2 regions of the Caloramator sp. E03 genome follow, and region 2 is predicted to be linked to the other one. Evidence: riboswitches for the same ligand, from Rfam matches in the RefSeq annotation. Region 2 holds a riboswitch; the other holds the start of a gene.

Region 1 (8,026 bases), 930 kb from region 2:
TCACCAATTGTTTTATAGCTTTTGCCTTTTATTGCATATCTTTCATCTAAATCTCCATTAGTGGATAGTAAAAGCGGTATATCCTCTTTCACAGATACATATACACCTAATTTGGGAGGAATATATTTTTTTACATAGCTTGAATAAATATATCCCTTTGGTGTTTTTAAGTATTTACCTGAGGTTCCTATTATGTCAACTATCTGACCTTTATTAAGGCTTCCTGTAATTTTCCCTTTTGAAGAGGGGGTTTTTCTTATGTACAATTTTTGTGCAACGACTATAGCCTTATAGCTTTGAAATTTAGCTGCGGCAAAGGCCTGAAAATTGATTTGAAATAGAAAAATCAAAGTTAAAGCTATAATTAATGATGATTTTAATCTTTTCAATTTTTTATCCTCCCATGAATTGAGATACAATTATATTTTACACTAATTAGTATAATGTTTCCAACTTATATTTAAACTCATATTTGGCTCAATCTTTTTTGAATTTAAGATATTTAATTTTTTTGCAATTAATATTCGTAAACAACCACCAGATAAAGGTAAAAACGCATAAAGACATAAAGTTTATTTTATTTTTAGGAATTCAGGGAAATATGAGTCTTAAACTAAAATATAATATTTTATGATATTTATCAAACTCCAGTAATATAGTATAATATCAATATAAACTTCTGAAAGGGCGGTACATATGGAGGAATTATTAAAGCAGTTAATCGTAGAAGTAAAAGGAATGAATACAAGGCTTGATAAGATTGAGTCAAGACTTGACAGGATGGAAACAGACATTAAAGTATTAAAAGAAGATCAACAGTTGATGAAATCTCAGCTTAATGAAAACACAAGTATACTTAAGGCATTAGAGCATAAAGCCGATATAAATAAAGCTGAACACGACAACTTTACTATTCAACTTGCAAGAATCGAAGGCTCTGTTAATGAAATTAAAAGTGAAGTTGTTAAGGGGCAGGAAGCCTATAATTTTGTGCAGGGAATTAAAAATATTTTAGTTAAGTAAGGCTTTAAGGCCTTTTTATTTTGAAAATAAATCTTTTTAAAAGCAAATCAAATTTAATTTTGTTTCTCTCAAAAAATCATTAATACTAAATTATTTTCACATCATTTTAATATATTCCCATGTAAATATTTTAAAATATATTTTCTTAAAACACTATGCACAAAAACTTGTAACACATTTTCCCTTTCGTAAATATTCTAAATTATTAGGGGGTGGTGTTTTTGAACATACTAAGCAAATTTTCACCAGTAATTTTAGCGCTGTTTGCAACTTTATTTACTTACTCTGTAACAGCTCTTGGGGCATCATTAGTATTCTTTTTTAAAGATGTAAATAAAAAAATTTTAAATTCAATGCTTGGCTTTTCAGCAGGTGTTATGATAGCTGCAAGTTTTTGGTCCCTATTATCCCCTGCTATTGAAATGTGCAAAGGCAGCAATCAAAGCCCAGTAATTCCAACAGCCTTAGGCTTTTTGCTTGGGGGGCTCTTTATATACTTTACAGATATATCAGTTAATAAAATAGATGTTTTCAGGGAAAAGGAAGAAAATAATAAATCATGGAAGAGGATGTTTCTTTTAATACTTGCAATAACCCTTCATAATATCCCTGAAGGCCTTGCGGTTGGAGTTGCCTTTGGTGCTTTAAAATTTCAAAGCACTCAATCTGTGCTGATTGCTGCAATATCCCTTGCAGTAGGAATTGGTATACAAAACTTCCCTGAAGGGGCTGCTGTATCCCTTCCCTTAAGGCGTGAAGGAAGTTCAACCTTTAAAAGCTTTATGTACGGTCAGGCTTCAGCAATAGTTGAGCCTATCGCCGGAGTTATAGGAGCTTACCTTGTAACTTTTATAAAAGCAATCCTTCCCTATGCCCTATCTTTTGCAGCTGGTGCAATGATATATGTAAGTGCAAAGGAGCTTATACCGGAATCCCAGTCGGAAGGCAATGAGGGAATTATAAGCATTGTAACTTTAATAGGATTTGCAATAATGATGGTTTTAGATGTGGCCTTAGGATAATTGTATTATTTTTGAGCGAAATAAGTAACCGTCCCCAGGCCTGTCCTTAAATTCCCAAATGGGACGGTTACTTATTTTATGTATTTTAATTCACTTTCTATATCCACATTCTCCGGTGCCTGGCACCGGAGAATGTGGACCAGATAATAACAAAAAAAGGCTGTGAACTACACAGCCTCTCTTTATTTTTATAACTGTTTTAAAAGGTTTGCCATCTCTATCCCAGCGATTGCAGCGTCATAGCCCTTGTTTCCTGCCTTTGTTCCTGCTCTTTCTATGGCCTGCTCTATTGTATCCGTCGTTAAAACCCCAAATATTATAGGCACTCCAAGCTCTAAGGATGCATTTGCAATTCCCTTTGAAACTTCGCTTGAAACATAGTCAAAATGAGGAGTTGCTCCCCTTATTACTGCCCCAAGGCATATTACGCTGTCGTACTTTTTAGATTGTGCCATCTTCTTTGCAGTAAGGGGTATTTCAAAGGCCCCTGGAACATAGGCAATATCTATGTTTTTTTCTTCTGCTCCGTGGCGCAAAAGTCCATCCATTGCCCCTGATAAAAGTTTTGAACCTATAAACTCGTTAAACCTTCCCACTACTATTCCAAATTTAAGTCCTGTAGCTATAAGTTTTCCTTCATATGTTGCCATCCTGCTCATCCTCCATTTTTAAAATATGTCCCATTTTTTCCTTTTTAGTTTTTAAATAAAACTCATTTTTTTCATTCCTGCCTGTTTCTATAGGAACTCTTTCTACTATTTCAAGCTCATAGCCTGAAAGCCCTGAAATCTTTTTAGGGTTGTTAGTCATAAGCCTTATTTTTTTAACTCCAAGGTCTGATAATATCTGGGCACCAATTCCATAATCCCTTAAATCCGCTGGAAAGCCAAGGGCGATGTTTGCCTCAACAGTATCCATTCCCTTATCCTGAAGCTCGTAGGCCTTAATCTTATTTATAAGCCCAATGCCTCTTCCCTCCTGCCTCATATATAGTATTACTCCTCTTCCCTCTTCATTTATTTTCTTTGCAGAAAATGCAAACTGCTCCCCGCAGTCGCACCTTAAAGAGCCAAAGACATCTCCAGTTAAGCATTCAGAGTGAACCCTTACTAAAACCGGCTCCCCATCGTCAACTTTACCTTTAATAAGGGCAACATGGTGCTCTCCGTTTAATTTATTTACATAACCTATTATTGTAAAATCGCCGTATTTAGTAGGAAGATTAGCCTTAGCCTCTCTTACTACGAATTTCTCTGTTTTTCTTCTGTAGGCTATAAGGTCAGCTATAGTTATAATCTTTAAACCATGCTTTTTAGAAAACTCAATAAGCTGGGGAACCCTTGCCATTGTTCCGTCATCATTCATTATCTCGCATATAACCCCTGCAGGATAAAGCCCTGCAATTTTGGCTAAGTCAACAGCAGCCTCTGTATGTCCTGCCCTTACTAATACTCCTCCTTCCCTTGCTTCAAGGGGAAATACATGCCCAGGCCTTTTAAAATCCGAAGGCTTTGAATTCTCATCAAGAACCTTCTTTATAGTGGCGGCCCTTTCAATGGCAGATATACCCGTTGTAGTATCGCATGAGTCGATTGATACTGTAAAGGCTGTTTTATGAATATCAGTGTTGTCACTAACCATTGGAAAAATCTCAAGCTCCCTTAGCCTCTCTCTTATAATTGGCATACATATAAGCCCTCTCCCATACTTTGCCATAAAGTTTATGCTCTCAGCAGTAACCTTTTGTGCCGCCATCAAAAGGTCTCCCTCGTTTTCCCTGTTCTCGTCATCTACAACTATTACCATTTTGCCATTTTTTATATCTAAAATTGCTTCTTCTATGGTATTGAACATATCATCACCTCTTTAAATCAGGAATCCATTGTCCCTTAAAAATTCCATGTCTAATCCTTTTTTAGAATTAAACTTCATCATCTTCTCAACATATTTTGAAAGAATGTCACACTCAATGTTAACTTCATCCCCAGTCTTTTTATAAAAAAGAACTGTACTTTGGAGGGTATGGGGTATTATTGAGACTTTAAAAGTAAAATCATCAACAAATGCAACTGTAAGGCTTATTCCGTCAATTGCTACTGAGCCTTTATAAACTATATATTTTAATATTTCAAAGGGCGCTTTAATTTCAAACCATACTGCAATCTCATCCCTTTGAATGCTCTTAATAGTCCCGACTCCATCAACATGGCCGGATACTATATGCCCCCCAAAGCGGTCTGATAGCTTTAATGCCCTTTCAAGATTTACACAGTCGTTTGGTTTTAAGTTTTTAAGGTTTGTTTTAATAAATGTCTCTGTCATTATATATGCAGTAAAATTATTTGAGCTGTAATCCGTTACCGTAAGGCATACTCCGTTTACTGCTATGCTGTCACCAAATTTCACATCTTCTAAAACCTTATCCGCGTTTATTATTAATTTTGCTGATTTTTCGCCCTTTATTATTTTATTTATCTTTCCAATCTCCTCTACAATTCCAGTAAACAAACTATCACCTCTTTATATAGCCCTCGTAAAGTATGTCTTCATCAAAGCTTTTAATGTTTATGTCTTCTATTTTTACAGCATCTTTTATAAACTCAAATCCCTCTCCTTCAACAGGGGTTTTAGAGCTTTCTCCTCCTATTATTTTAGGAGCGATAAATATCATAACCTTATCGACTACTCCTTCCTTTAGAGCGGAAAAGTTCAAAGTTCCTCCTCCCTCTAAAAGGACGCTGTCTATATTAAGCTCCCCGAGGGATTTTATAAGATACTTAATGTCTACTTTGTTATCCTTAAGGGGGGTTTTAATTATATAAGCTCCGAGATTCTTTAGTTTTTCTATTTTATTATTATCTGCATATTCGCTGCAGGCTATTATTGTTTTGGAAACTTTAGTATCAAGAACATTGGAATTTAAAGGTATTTTAAGGTTTGTATCTACTATTATCCTCGTTAAATCCTTTATAACATTTCCTTCTTTTCTTGCTGTAAGGTGGGGATTATCATTGATTACAGTGCCTATGCCAACCATTATTGCGCTTACCCTTTGTCTTACCTTATGTACATATTCCCTCGATTTTTCATTTGTAATCCATTTAGAGTCTCCGCTAAAGGATGCTATCTTTCCATCGAGAGTCATTGCACTTTTTAATATTACAAAGGGAGTCTTTGTTGTAATATATTTTATAAATATTTCATTAAGCTTTCTTGCCTCATCTTCCATAACTCCAAGTCTTACATCTATTCCGCTTTTTATAAGCTTTTCAATTCCCTTCCCTGAAACAATAGGGTTAGGATCCCTCATAGCAGCAACAACCCTTTTAATTTTCTTCTCAATTATTGCATCTGCGCAGGGAGGAGTTTTTCCATAGTGGCTGCAGGGCTCTAAAGTAACATAAAGGGTTGAACCTTCAACATCATCCTTTGCATTTTTAAAGGCGTTTATCTCTGCGTGGGGCCCTCCATAGCGCTCATGATAACCTTCACCAATAATCTTTCCCTCTTTAACAATAACAGCACCTACAAGAGGATTAGGGTTTGTATAGCCCTCACCTAATTTTGCAAGTTCTAAGGCTCTTTTCATATATAACTCGTCCATTAAATCACCTCAAATAAAAAAGCTCTGAAGATATTATCCTCAGAGCACAAAAAATCTATACATAAACATGCACCTCCTTCTTCCATCCAGACTTTACTGTCGGCTCTGGAATTTCACCAGAATCTGCAGCATAATGCTGCTCGCGGGCTGTACCGCCGGTCGGGAATTGCACCCTGCCCTGAAGGATAAATATATAATTTTATAGATATTATACCACTAACATATCAACAAATCAAATTTTAAATCTTTGTATCATCTCATTTAGTTTTTCAGCAGCCTCATTCTGGCTGTGGATAGATATAGCAACTTTCTCTATTGCCTTTGTAGTTTCATTAACGTTTTCCATAATCATCTGAGCCTGTTCGCCTGTCTTTTGAGAATTTGCCGCCATATTAGCAGCTGCATCGGAAACCTGCCCAACTGTAGCTGTAAGCTCTTCTGACATAGCAGCTATTTCCTGTGACATTCTGCTTACAAAATCAGCATCCTTATAATACTGCTTTCCTGTTTCACCATATACTTTAAATTGCTGCCTTACATTGCTGTTTATAAAGTTTAGCATGTCACTGTTAGCCTCAATGCGGGTCTTTGACAGTTGCAAGACAAAAAAAGTGCCTTAAAGCCTTGATATAGGCTTATTTTTTTGTCAAATTTTAAATTTTTATAGTGCACAATGTGTAACAATGTGTTATAATATAGATATAAATATATGAAGAGATGTGAAAAAATGAGATTACAAATTGTTAAATCAAAAAATGCAGCATCCTTATATGTAGTTAAATCTGTTTATGAAAAAGGCAAGCGTACATCAAAAGTAGTTGAGAAGCTTGGCACTTATGATGAACTTTTAAAAAAACTAAACGGACAAGACCCTATAGAATGGGGGAAGAGGTACGTTGAAGAGTTAAATAGAAAAGAAAAAGAAGAGAAAAGAGAAATATTAGTAAAATACTCGCCTGTTAAACAAATTAACAAGGACGAACAGCATACTTTTAATGGTAGTTACTTGTTTTTACAAAAAATATATAACGAGCTTGGGCTGCAAAATATCTGTAAAAATATTTCGGATAAACATAAATTTAATTTTAATCTAAATTCAATACTATCAAGATTAATTTATGCAAGAATTATTTATCCATCATCTAAGCTTGCTACATACGAACTATCAAAAAAATTTATTGAGCAGCCTGATTTTGAGCTTCAGCATATTTATAGAGCTTTAGAAGTGATTTCACAAGAAACAGATTTTATTCAGTCAGAATTATACAAGAACAGTCTTAAAGTTTGCAATCGTAATAAAGGAGTTCTCTATTATGACTGCACCAACTATTTCTTTGAAATTGAACAGGAAGAAGGATTAAAACAGTATGGAGTATCGAAGGAACATAGACCCAATCCAATTGTTCAAATGGGACTTTTCATGGATGGAGACGGCATCCCCCTTGCATTTTGTATAAACAAAGGTAATACTAATGAACAAGTAACTTTAAAACCTTTAGAGCAAAAAATTATATCCGAATTTGGGCTTTCAAAATTTATCATTTGTACAGATGCAGGGCTTGCATCTACAGCAAACAGAAAATTTAATAATATACAAAATCGAGCTTTTATTACTACACAATCTATTAAAAAATTAAAATCACATTTAAAAGAATGGGCGTTAGACCCCAAAGGATGGCATCTTAGCGATTCAGACAAAGTATATAATTTAAACGAAATTGACGAAGAAACAGATATTAATAAAATTTTTTATAAGGAACGCTGGATAAAAGAAGACGGGCTTGAACAAAAACTTATTGTAACATTTTCCTTGAAATATAGAAACTATCAAAGAACTATAAGAGGTAACCAAATAGAGAGAGCTCAAGAGGTTATTGATACCAATCCTACAAAATTGAAGAAATGTAATGCTAATGATTACAAACGCTTTATTTCAAAGACTCACTGCACACCTGACGGTGAAGTAGCTGAAAAAGAATTATACAGCATTAATGCTGATTTAATAGCACAAGAGGCAATGTATGATGGTTTTTACGCAGTATGTACAAATATAAGTGATGATGCTGCCGCAATTATAAAAATTAATAGAAGGCGTTGGGAAATAGAAGAGTCCTTCCGTATTATGAAATCAGAGTTTAAGGCAAGACCAGTATATTTAAGAAGAGATGATAGAATAAAAGCGCATTTTACAACTTGTTTCATTTCCCTGATGATATATAGGCTATTAGAAAAAAAGCTTTCAGAAAAATATACGTGTAGCGATATTATATCAGGACTTAGAGAAATGAATTTTTATGAGATTAAGAATGAGGGCTATATTCCAATATATACAAGGACCGATTTTACAGATGATTTACATGACAAATTTGGCTTTAGA
Region 2 (8,026 bases):
GCGAAAGATATGGTAATACTTTTTCTCTTGTTATGATTGATATGGACAACTTTAAGATGATAAATGATAATTATGGTCATAATATTGGAGATGAGGTTTTAAAGTATTTTGTTTATGTTCTTAAGCATAGCATAAGAGCAACTGATATACTTGCAAGATATGCAGGGGATGAATTCATAATAGTTATGCACGACAGTGATAGTAAAAAGGCTGCTCAAAAAATTGAAAGCATAAGGGAATATTTTAAGAAAAATTACTATTCAGATATTAGCATAGAATTTAGTGCAGGTATATGTACATATTGGAAGGGGGCAAGCCTTGAGGACATAATAATAAGTGCTGATAGCAGTATGTATGAAGATAAAAGAAAAAGAAAGCTTGGCAGCTGCGTTAATATATAGCAGCTGTTTTTTTATAAGTAAATGAACCTCTGTTTAATCTTGCATTAGTTACAATTAATAGATATTATATTACAAGGGAGGTTTTAAATATGGCTGATATAATACATTCCCTATCAAGGGAATTTAATATTAAAGAATGGCAGGTTAAGAATACAATTGAGTTAATAGACAGTGGAAACACTATTCCTTTTATAGCAAGATATAGAAAGGAAGCAACAGGGGAGCTTGACGATACAGTACTGAGAAATTTTTATGATAAACTAATGTATTTAAGAAACCTTGAAAACAGAAAAAATGAGGTTATAAGGTTAATCGAAGAGCAAGGTAAACTAACTGATGAGATTAAAAAAAGTATAGAGGATGCTGTAAGTATAACTGAGGTTGATGATATCTATAGGCCATTTAGGCCAAAGAAAAGAACAAGAGCAACCATTGCAAAGGAAAAAGGATTAGAGCCCTTGGCAGCTATTATGATAGCTCAAGAGTTTAATATATCTTTAAAAGATGAAGCATCAAAATATATTAACGAAGAGCTTGGAGTTTTAAGTATAGATGAAGCAATAAATGGTGCTCTTGATATAATAGCTGAAGATATATCTGATAATGCGGATTATAGAAAAGAAATAAGGTTTATGACCTTTAGGGATGGGCTTTTAACATCTAAGGCTTTAAAGGAAGAAACTTCTCCTTACGAGATGTACTATAAATATAGTGAGGCTGTTAATAGGATTGTTCCACATAGAATACTTGCAATAAATAGAGGGGAGAGGGAAGAATTCTTATCTGTTAAAATAGAAGCTCCTGTAGATAAGATAATTTCCTACCTTGAAAGTAATATTATAAAAAGACAAGGAGAGGAAACAGAATATTTAAAGTCAGCTATAAAGGACAGTTATTCAAGACTTATAGCACCGTCAATTGAAAGAGAGATTAGAAATGAGCTTACAGAAAAGGCAGAAGAACAGGCTATAAAGGTTTTTTCAACTAATCTTAGAAGCCTTTTGATGCAACCCCCTATTTCAGGTAAGGTGGTTTTGGGATTTGACCCGGGATTTAGAACAGGATGTAAAATTGCAGTTGTTGATGAAACAGGGAAGCTACTTGATACCGCAACGATTTATTCAACAGCACCACAAAACGATATAGAGGGAAGTACAAAAATATTAAAGGAGCTCATATATAAGTATGATGTTGATATTATATCCCTTGGAAACGGAACGGCTTCAAGGGAATCAGAACTGTTTATATCAGATGTTATAAAGCAAGTGGAGATTGAAAGCGGTAAGAAAGTATATTATGTTATAGTAAGTGAGGCCGGGGCTTCAGTATACTCGGCATCAGAGATTGCAGCAAAGGAATTTCCAGATATTAACGTATCCTTAAGAGGAGCAATATCCATTGCAAGAAGGCTTCAAGATCCTCTTGCTGAGCTTGTTAAAATAGATCCAAAATCCATTGGAGTTGGACAGTATCAACATGATGTGTCACAAAAAAGGCTAGATGAAAGTTTGAAAGGAATTGTAGAGGACTGTGTAAACTCTGTTGGAGTAGATCTTAATACAGCATCAGCATCTCTTTTAACATATATATCAGGAATAAATTCTGCTATTGCTAAAAACATTGTAGAATATAGGGAGCAAAATGGTAAATTCAAAAGTCGAAGTGAGCTTTTAAAAGTTAAAAGACTTGGAGAAAAAGCATTTGAACAATGTGCAGGCTTTTTAAGAATATTAGATGGTGAAAACATACTTGACAATACTGCTGTTCATCCAGAATCATATCAAGCTGCAAAGAGACTCCTTGAGGTATTGGGATATAACCTTGAAGATGTAAAAAATAGAAAGCTAAGTGATATTGATGAGAAGGTTAAGATAAAGGGAATAGAAAATTTAGCAATAGAGCTTAATGTTGGAGTTCCAACTTTAAAAGATATAATTTCAGAGCTAAAAAAACCAGGAAGAGATCCAAGAGAGGATGTACCAAAGCCAATTTTAATGTCCTCAGTTATGGAAATAGAGCATTTAAAACCAGGAATGATATTAAAAGGAACTGTAAGAAATGTTGCTGATTTTGGAGCTTTTGTTGATATAGGGGTTCATCAGGATGGGCTTGTTCATATATCTGAGATATCAGATAAATATATAAAACATCCTCTTGAAGTTTTAAAAGTAGGAGATATAGTAAATGTCAAGGTTCTTGATGTTGATTTAAGGAGGAAAAGAATTTCTCTTTCAATGAAGGGAATATAGATGGGAGGTTATTAAATGATACTTATTAAAAATGGGACAGTTTTATCTATGGCAGGAGAAAATATTGATAATGGAGAGGTTTTAATTGATAATGGTAAAATAATTAAAGTAGGAAGGAATTTAGATATTGAAGGAGATTGTAAAGTTTTAGACGCTAATGGTGGGTATATAATGCCAGGTATTATAGATGCTCACTGCCATATAGGTATGTGGGAGGATGCAGTTGGATTTGAAGGAGCTGACGGAAATGAGGCAACAGATCCTGCAACACCCCATCTTAGAGCGATAGATGCTATAAATCCAATGGATAAATGCTTTAAAGAGGCTTATGAAAATGGTATTACCTGTGTATGTACTGGCCCTGGAAGTGCTAATGTTATTGGAGGAACCTTTACAGTTATAAAAACTAAGGGAAAAAGAATTGATGATATGATAGTAAAAGAGCCTGCAGCTATGAAGGTTGCCTTTGGCGAAAACCCCAAGTCAACTTATGATGATAAGCATCAGATGCCAACTACAAGAATGGCAATAGCTGCAATACTTAGGGATTATCTATACAAAACAAAGGATTATATAAAGGCTAAAGAGGCTGGAAAAAAAGATGAGGATGATATGCCGGATTTTGATATTAAAATGGAAAGCTTAATTCCTGTTATGGAAGGGAAAATTCCTTTAAAGGCCCACGCACACAGGGCAGATGATATATTTACAGCAATAAGAATTGCTAAAGAGTTCAATTTAAAATTAACTCTTGATCATTGTACTGAAGGACATTTGATTGCTGATGAACTTGCAAAGGAAGGTTATCCAGCAATAGTTGGACCATCTCTTACTGAAAGATCAAAGATAGAGCTTAGAGAACTAACCTTTGAAACAGCTGCAGTCCTTGCAAAGGCAGGGGTTAAAATAGCTCTTATGACGGATCATCCTGTAATTCCTGTACACTATCTACCTCTTTGTGCAGCTCTTGCAGTAAAGGCTGGTCTTGATGAGGAAACTGCTTTAAAAGCTATAACTATAAATCCAGCTGAGATATTAGGTATTGATGATAGGGTTGGTTCTATTGAGGTTGGAAAGGATGCAGATATTGTAGTGTTTAATAAACATCCATTTGATGTACAATCAAAAGCAATGTATGTACTTATAGATGGAAAAATTGTATATGAGAAATAATTGCAGGGAAAAACCTGCAATTTTTTTATAAAAAAATATAAATATTTATCTTTTTAATTCGATAATTAATACTGATTGAATTTTAATTAAAAGGCGTGGGATAGTATGGTAAACTATGAACTTTACAAAGAGATAGTATCTTCTTATTCTAACAATACTAAGGAAGATATACAATATTATAAAAAGTTTATTGAGGAAAATCTTCAAAATAAATATAAAAAAATTTTATATATAAAGGATGAGATTATTATTAAGGAAGGCATTATTGACGATTATATCTATTTTATTGAAAGAGGCAAGGTGGTTTTAGTTAAAAAAGGCTTATACGATAGGAAGTTCTGTTATGGTTATCTTTTTTCAGGAGATTTTTTTGGACATTCTTCCTTTATTAATATGCCGGAAGTTGTAAGTTATAAAGCCCTTACTAATTGTTACATCTATGCAATTCAAAAAGAACCTATAAAACAATTAATTCAAAATAATGAGGCTATAAGGGAGGAATTTCAAAGGATTATTGTAAATTCTATTAGAACTATGACTTTAAGGCAGGGAAGCCTTGCAACAGGTGAATGTAGAACCTCCTTTGTAAATTTTGTAAAGGAATATTTTAAGGATTATAGTAAAATAGATGAAAATGGTCATATTATTGTAACCCTTGATATTAATCTTGCACAAATAGCTTCTATACTAAATATGACAAGGGAGACTCTATCAAGAATAGTTTCTGAGATGAAAAAAGAAAAGATAATAGAAACAAAGAGAAAATATATAAAAATACTTGACTTATCAAGATTTGTTGTATAATATTTATAAGAGAAATAAATATAATCTTCAGGGCAAGGTGAAATTCCTGACCGGCGGTATAGCCCGCGAGCCGAAAGGTATGATCCGGTGAAACTCCGGAGCCGACAGTAAAGTCTGGATGGAAGAAGATAAAATTGTTATTTAACTCCTGAAGATTCAGGAGTTTTTTGTTTACTTGCCCTGATAAATAAGGAGGGTTTTTATGACACACAAAAAAATATCTTCTCTAATTAAAATTTCAGTTTTATCTGCTATGGCTTTTATACTTATGTTTTTGGAATTCCCACTACCTATGTTTCCAGATTTTTTAAAGATTGATATAAGCGATATACCTGCCCTTTTTGCTGCTTTTTCAATTGGGCCCTTTGCTGGTGTATTAGTTGAATTTATAAAGAATTTGCTTCATCTTATAGTTAAAAATAGTACAGCGGGAATTGGAGAGTTTGCTAATTTTATAGTAGGCTTTGCAATGGTATTTACTGCTGGGGTAATATATAAGAAGAATAAAACAAAAAAAGGAGCTGTTTTTTCTTTAATATGTGGAACTGTAGCTATGGCTATCATAGCATCTCTTGGAAATTATTTCATATTTCTTCCTCTCTATGAGAAAGTATTAATGTTTCCAATAAAAGCTGTTGTTGGTATAGCTTCAAAGGTAAATAAAAATGTAAAGGATATAAATACTCTTATAATATATAGTATATTACCTTTTAATATTTTAAAAGGAATAATAGTATCTTTAATAACTTTACTTGTTTATAAAAAAGTGTCACCAATACTACACAAATAAATTTAGCTTAATTATAGGATTAGTTTATCTCAGCTCATAGCTTTTTAAATGGCTATGAGCAAAATTTTTTGTATGTAGGTTAATAAAACCTTAAAGTAATAGATAACTCTTTTGATATTTGAAATAATTTATCGTTAATAAATCATTAGCTAAAATATATTAAAAAAATTAAATTTTATATTTAATTTAATATTTCTGAAATTTTCAACAATCTATTGACGATTTTGATTATTTTGTTATAAAATATATATGAAAACAATTTCATGATAACGTATTCATTGATAAGAGGTGTTGAAATGGCAACTATTAAAGACGTGGCAAAGCGCTCAGGGGTATCGGTTGCAACAGTATCAAGAGTATTAAATAATACAGCTCCTGTAAATTATAAAACTAAAGAAACAATTATGAAGGCAATAGAAGAACTGAATTATAAGCCTAATATCATTGCTCAAGGAATGAGAACGAAAAAGTCAAAGACAATAGGGATTACAATACCTGATTATATAAACCCTTTCTATTATGAACTTTTTAAATATATAGAAGATGCAGCAAAGAAAGAAGGATACCATGTAATAGTATCTTCAACTGGTGAAGATATAAATGAAGATATAAATTGTATAGATGATTTGATAAATAGAAACATTGATGGATTGATAATTTGTACCTATAGAGGGGATAAAGAAACTATTAAATATTTGCTTGAGCTTTCAAAAAAAATTCCAATAATATTTATGGATAATTTGCAATTAGATAAGCCTGTAAATTCTGTCTATACTGATGGATACAAGGGAATGAAAGAAATTACAAAACATTTAATATCACTTGGCCACAAAAATATTGGTTTTGTAAAATCAATTGCAAAATATAAAGTAGCGAATGATAGGTTTTATGGGTATAAAGATGCACTAATTGAGGCAGGAATAGAATTTAGGGATGAATTAGTTTATGAGGGAAATTATCATATTCAAAGTGGATATGAGGCAGCAAAATATTTTTTTACAGATAAAAAATTAAACCCTTCTGCAATAGTATCGTCAACAGATTTAATGGCAATAGGAGCAATGAATTATATAAAGACAATTGGTCTTAGAATACCTGAAGATGTAGCAATTGCAGGTTTTGATGATATATATATGTCTAGATTAATTTCTCCTCCACTTACTACTTATAGACAGCCTATTGAAGAGATAGCAAAAGAAGCAATTAATCTTTTTATAAATAAAGTTAATCATCCAAATGCAAAAAATAGAACAATTGTATTAAACGGGGAGATGGTAATTAGACGTTCAACTGATATATTAAGAAATGAAATAGAGAGAATATAATTTATATGGATTTAAGGCTGTGTCTTAGCAAAAATGTAAACGTTTACATGAAAACGATAACGGGGTGATAATATTGAAAGACAGTTATAAGTTTTTAGCCTTTGATCTTGGAGCAAGCAGCGGAAGAGCGATACTTGGAACTTTTAATGGTAGTAGAATAGATCTTAAAGAAATTCATAGATTTTCTAACGATCCTGTATCTATAAATGGAAACCTTCATTGGGATATATTAAGGCTTTTTTATGAAATAAAGCAGGGTATTTTAAAGGCATCAATTGAGGAAAAAAACATTGACGCAATAGGAGTTGATACATGGGGAGTTGATTTTGGACTTATCGATGAAAAAGGGAAACTTCTTGGGAATCCATACCATTATAGAGATATAAGAACAGAAGGAGTAATGGATAAGGTTTTTGAAATTATACCTAAAGAAGAGATATTTAGAGAAACTGGAATACAATTTTTGTGGTTTAATACTATTTATCAACTTTATTCTATGAAATTAGAGAATTCATCAATACTTGAAAAAGCAAAAACATTTCTTATGATACCGGATTTAATAAATTACTTTTTAACGGGGGTAAAAAGTACAGAATATACGAATGCAACAACAACACAGCTTTTTAATACAGTTACAAAACAATGGTCATGGAAGATTATAGAGAAGCTAAATTTGCCTAAGGAAATTTTCACTAATATTATAAATCCAGGTACAATTATCGGATGCCTTACTGAAGATATACAAAAGGAACTTAATGTTTCAGCAATTCCTGTAGTTTCAGTTGCCTCACATGATACAGGCTCAGCAGTTGCAGCTGTTCCAGCCGAAGACAAGAATTTTGCATACATAAGTTGTGGAACATGGTCCCTTATGGGTGTTGAATTAGAAAAACCTATAATTAACGAAAGCAGCATGAATTTAGATATAACAAATGAAGGGGGAGTTGAGGGGACAACCAGATTCTTAAAGAACATCATGGGGTTATGGCTTGTTCAAGAAAGTAAAAGGCAATGGGAAAGAGAAGGAGAGAAATTAACCTATTCAGATTTAACACAAATGGCAAAAGAAGCAAGGCCCTTTGAAAACTTTATTGATCCAGATTATCATGAGTTTGGACTGCCAGGGGACATGCCCAATAGAGTAAGAAACTATTGTAGGGCAACTAATCAAACTGTACCTGTTACGAAGGGAGAAGTTATAAGGTGTATAACCCAGAGTCTTGCATTGAAATATAGATATACTATAGAGTGCCTTGAAAAAATATTATATAAGAAAATTGACAG

What was found. A riboswitch is a leader RNA that binds a small molecule or an ion and turns the genes downstream of it on or off. The one in region 2 is predicted to bind FMN.
Region 1: linked by a shared signal. The riboswitch ahead of ribD (bifunctional diaminohydroxyphosphoribosylaminopyrimidine deaminase/5-amino-6-(5-phosphoribosylamino)uracil reductase RibD) and the one ahead of FDN13_RS09615 (ECF transporter S component) in region 2 are both predicted to bind FMN.

What each region holds. Positions count from the first base shown of each region.
Region 1 covers NZ_CP040093.1:1,021,117-1,029,142, forward strand. Annotated here, with positions in the region: gene FDN13_RS05245 (glycosyl hydrolase family 18 protein) at 1-389, opposite strand, end outside; gene FDN13_RS05250 (hypothetical protein) at 697-1,023, shown strand; gene FDN13_RS05255 (ZIP family metal transporter) at 1,245-2,045, shown strand; gene ribH (6,7-dimethyl-8-ribityllumazine synthase) at 2,234-2,695, opposite strand; gene FDN13_RS05265 (bifunctional 3,4-dihydroxy-2-butanone-4-phosphate synthase/GTP cyclohydrolase II) at 2,682-3,899, opposite strand; gene FDN13_RS05270 (riboflavin synthase) at 3,912-4,553, opposite strand; gene ribD (bifunctional diaminohydroxyphosphoribosylaminopyrimidine deaminase/5-amino-6-(5-phosphoribosylamino)uracil reductase RibD) at 4,558-5,649, opposite strand; FMN riboswitch at 5,720-5,839, opposite strand; gene FDN13_RS05280 (methyl-accepting chemotaxis protein) at 5,882-6,211, opposite strand; gene FDN13_RS05285 (IS1634 family transposase) at 6,377-8,026, shown strand, end outside.
Region 2 covers NZ_CP040093.1:1,955,770-1,963,795, forward strand. Annotated here, with positions in the region: gene FDN13_RS09595 (sensor domain-containing diguanylate cyclase) at 1-401, shown strand, start outside; gene FDN13_RS09600 (Tex family protein) at 491-2,650, shown strand; gene FDN13_RS09605 (amidohydrolase) at 2,666-3,823, shown strand; gene FDN13_RS09610 (Crp/Fnr family transcriptional regulator) at 3,929-4,627, shown strand; FMN riboswitch at 4,647-4,761, shown strand; gene FDN13_RS09615 (ECF transporter S component) at 4,830-5,417, shown strand; gene FDN13_RS09620 (LacI family DNA-binding transcriptional regulator) at 5,714-6,742, shown strand; gene rhaB (rhamnulokinase) at 6,807-8,026, shown strand, end outside.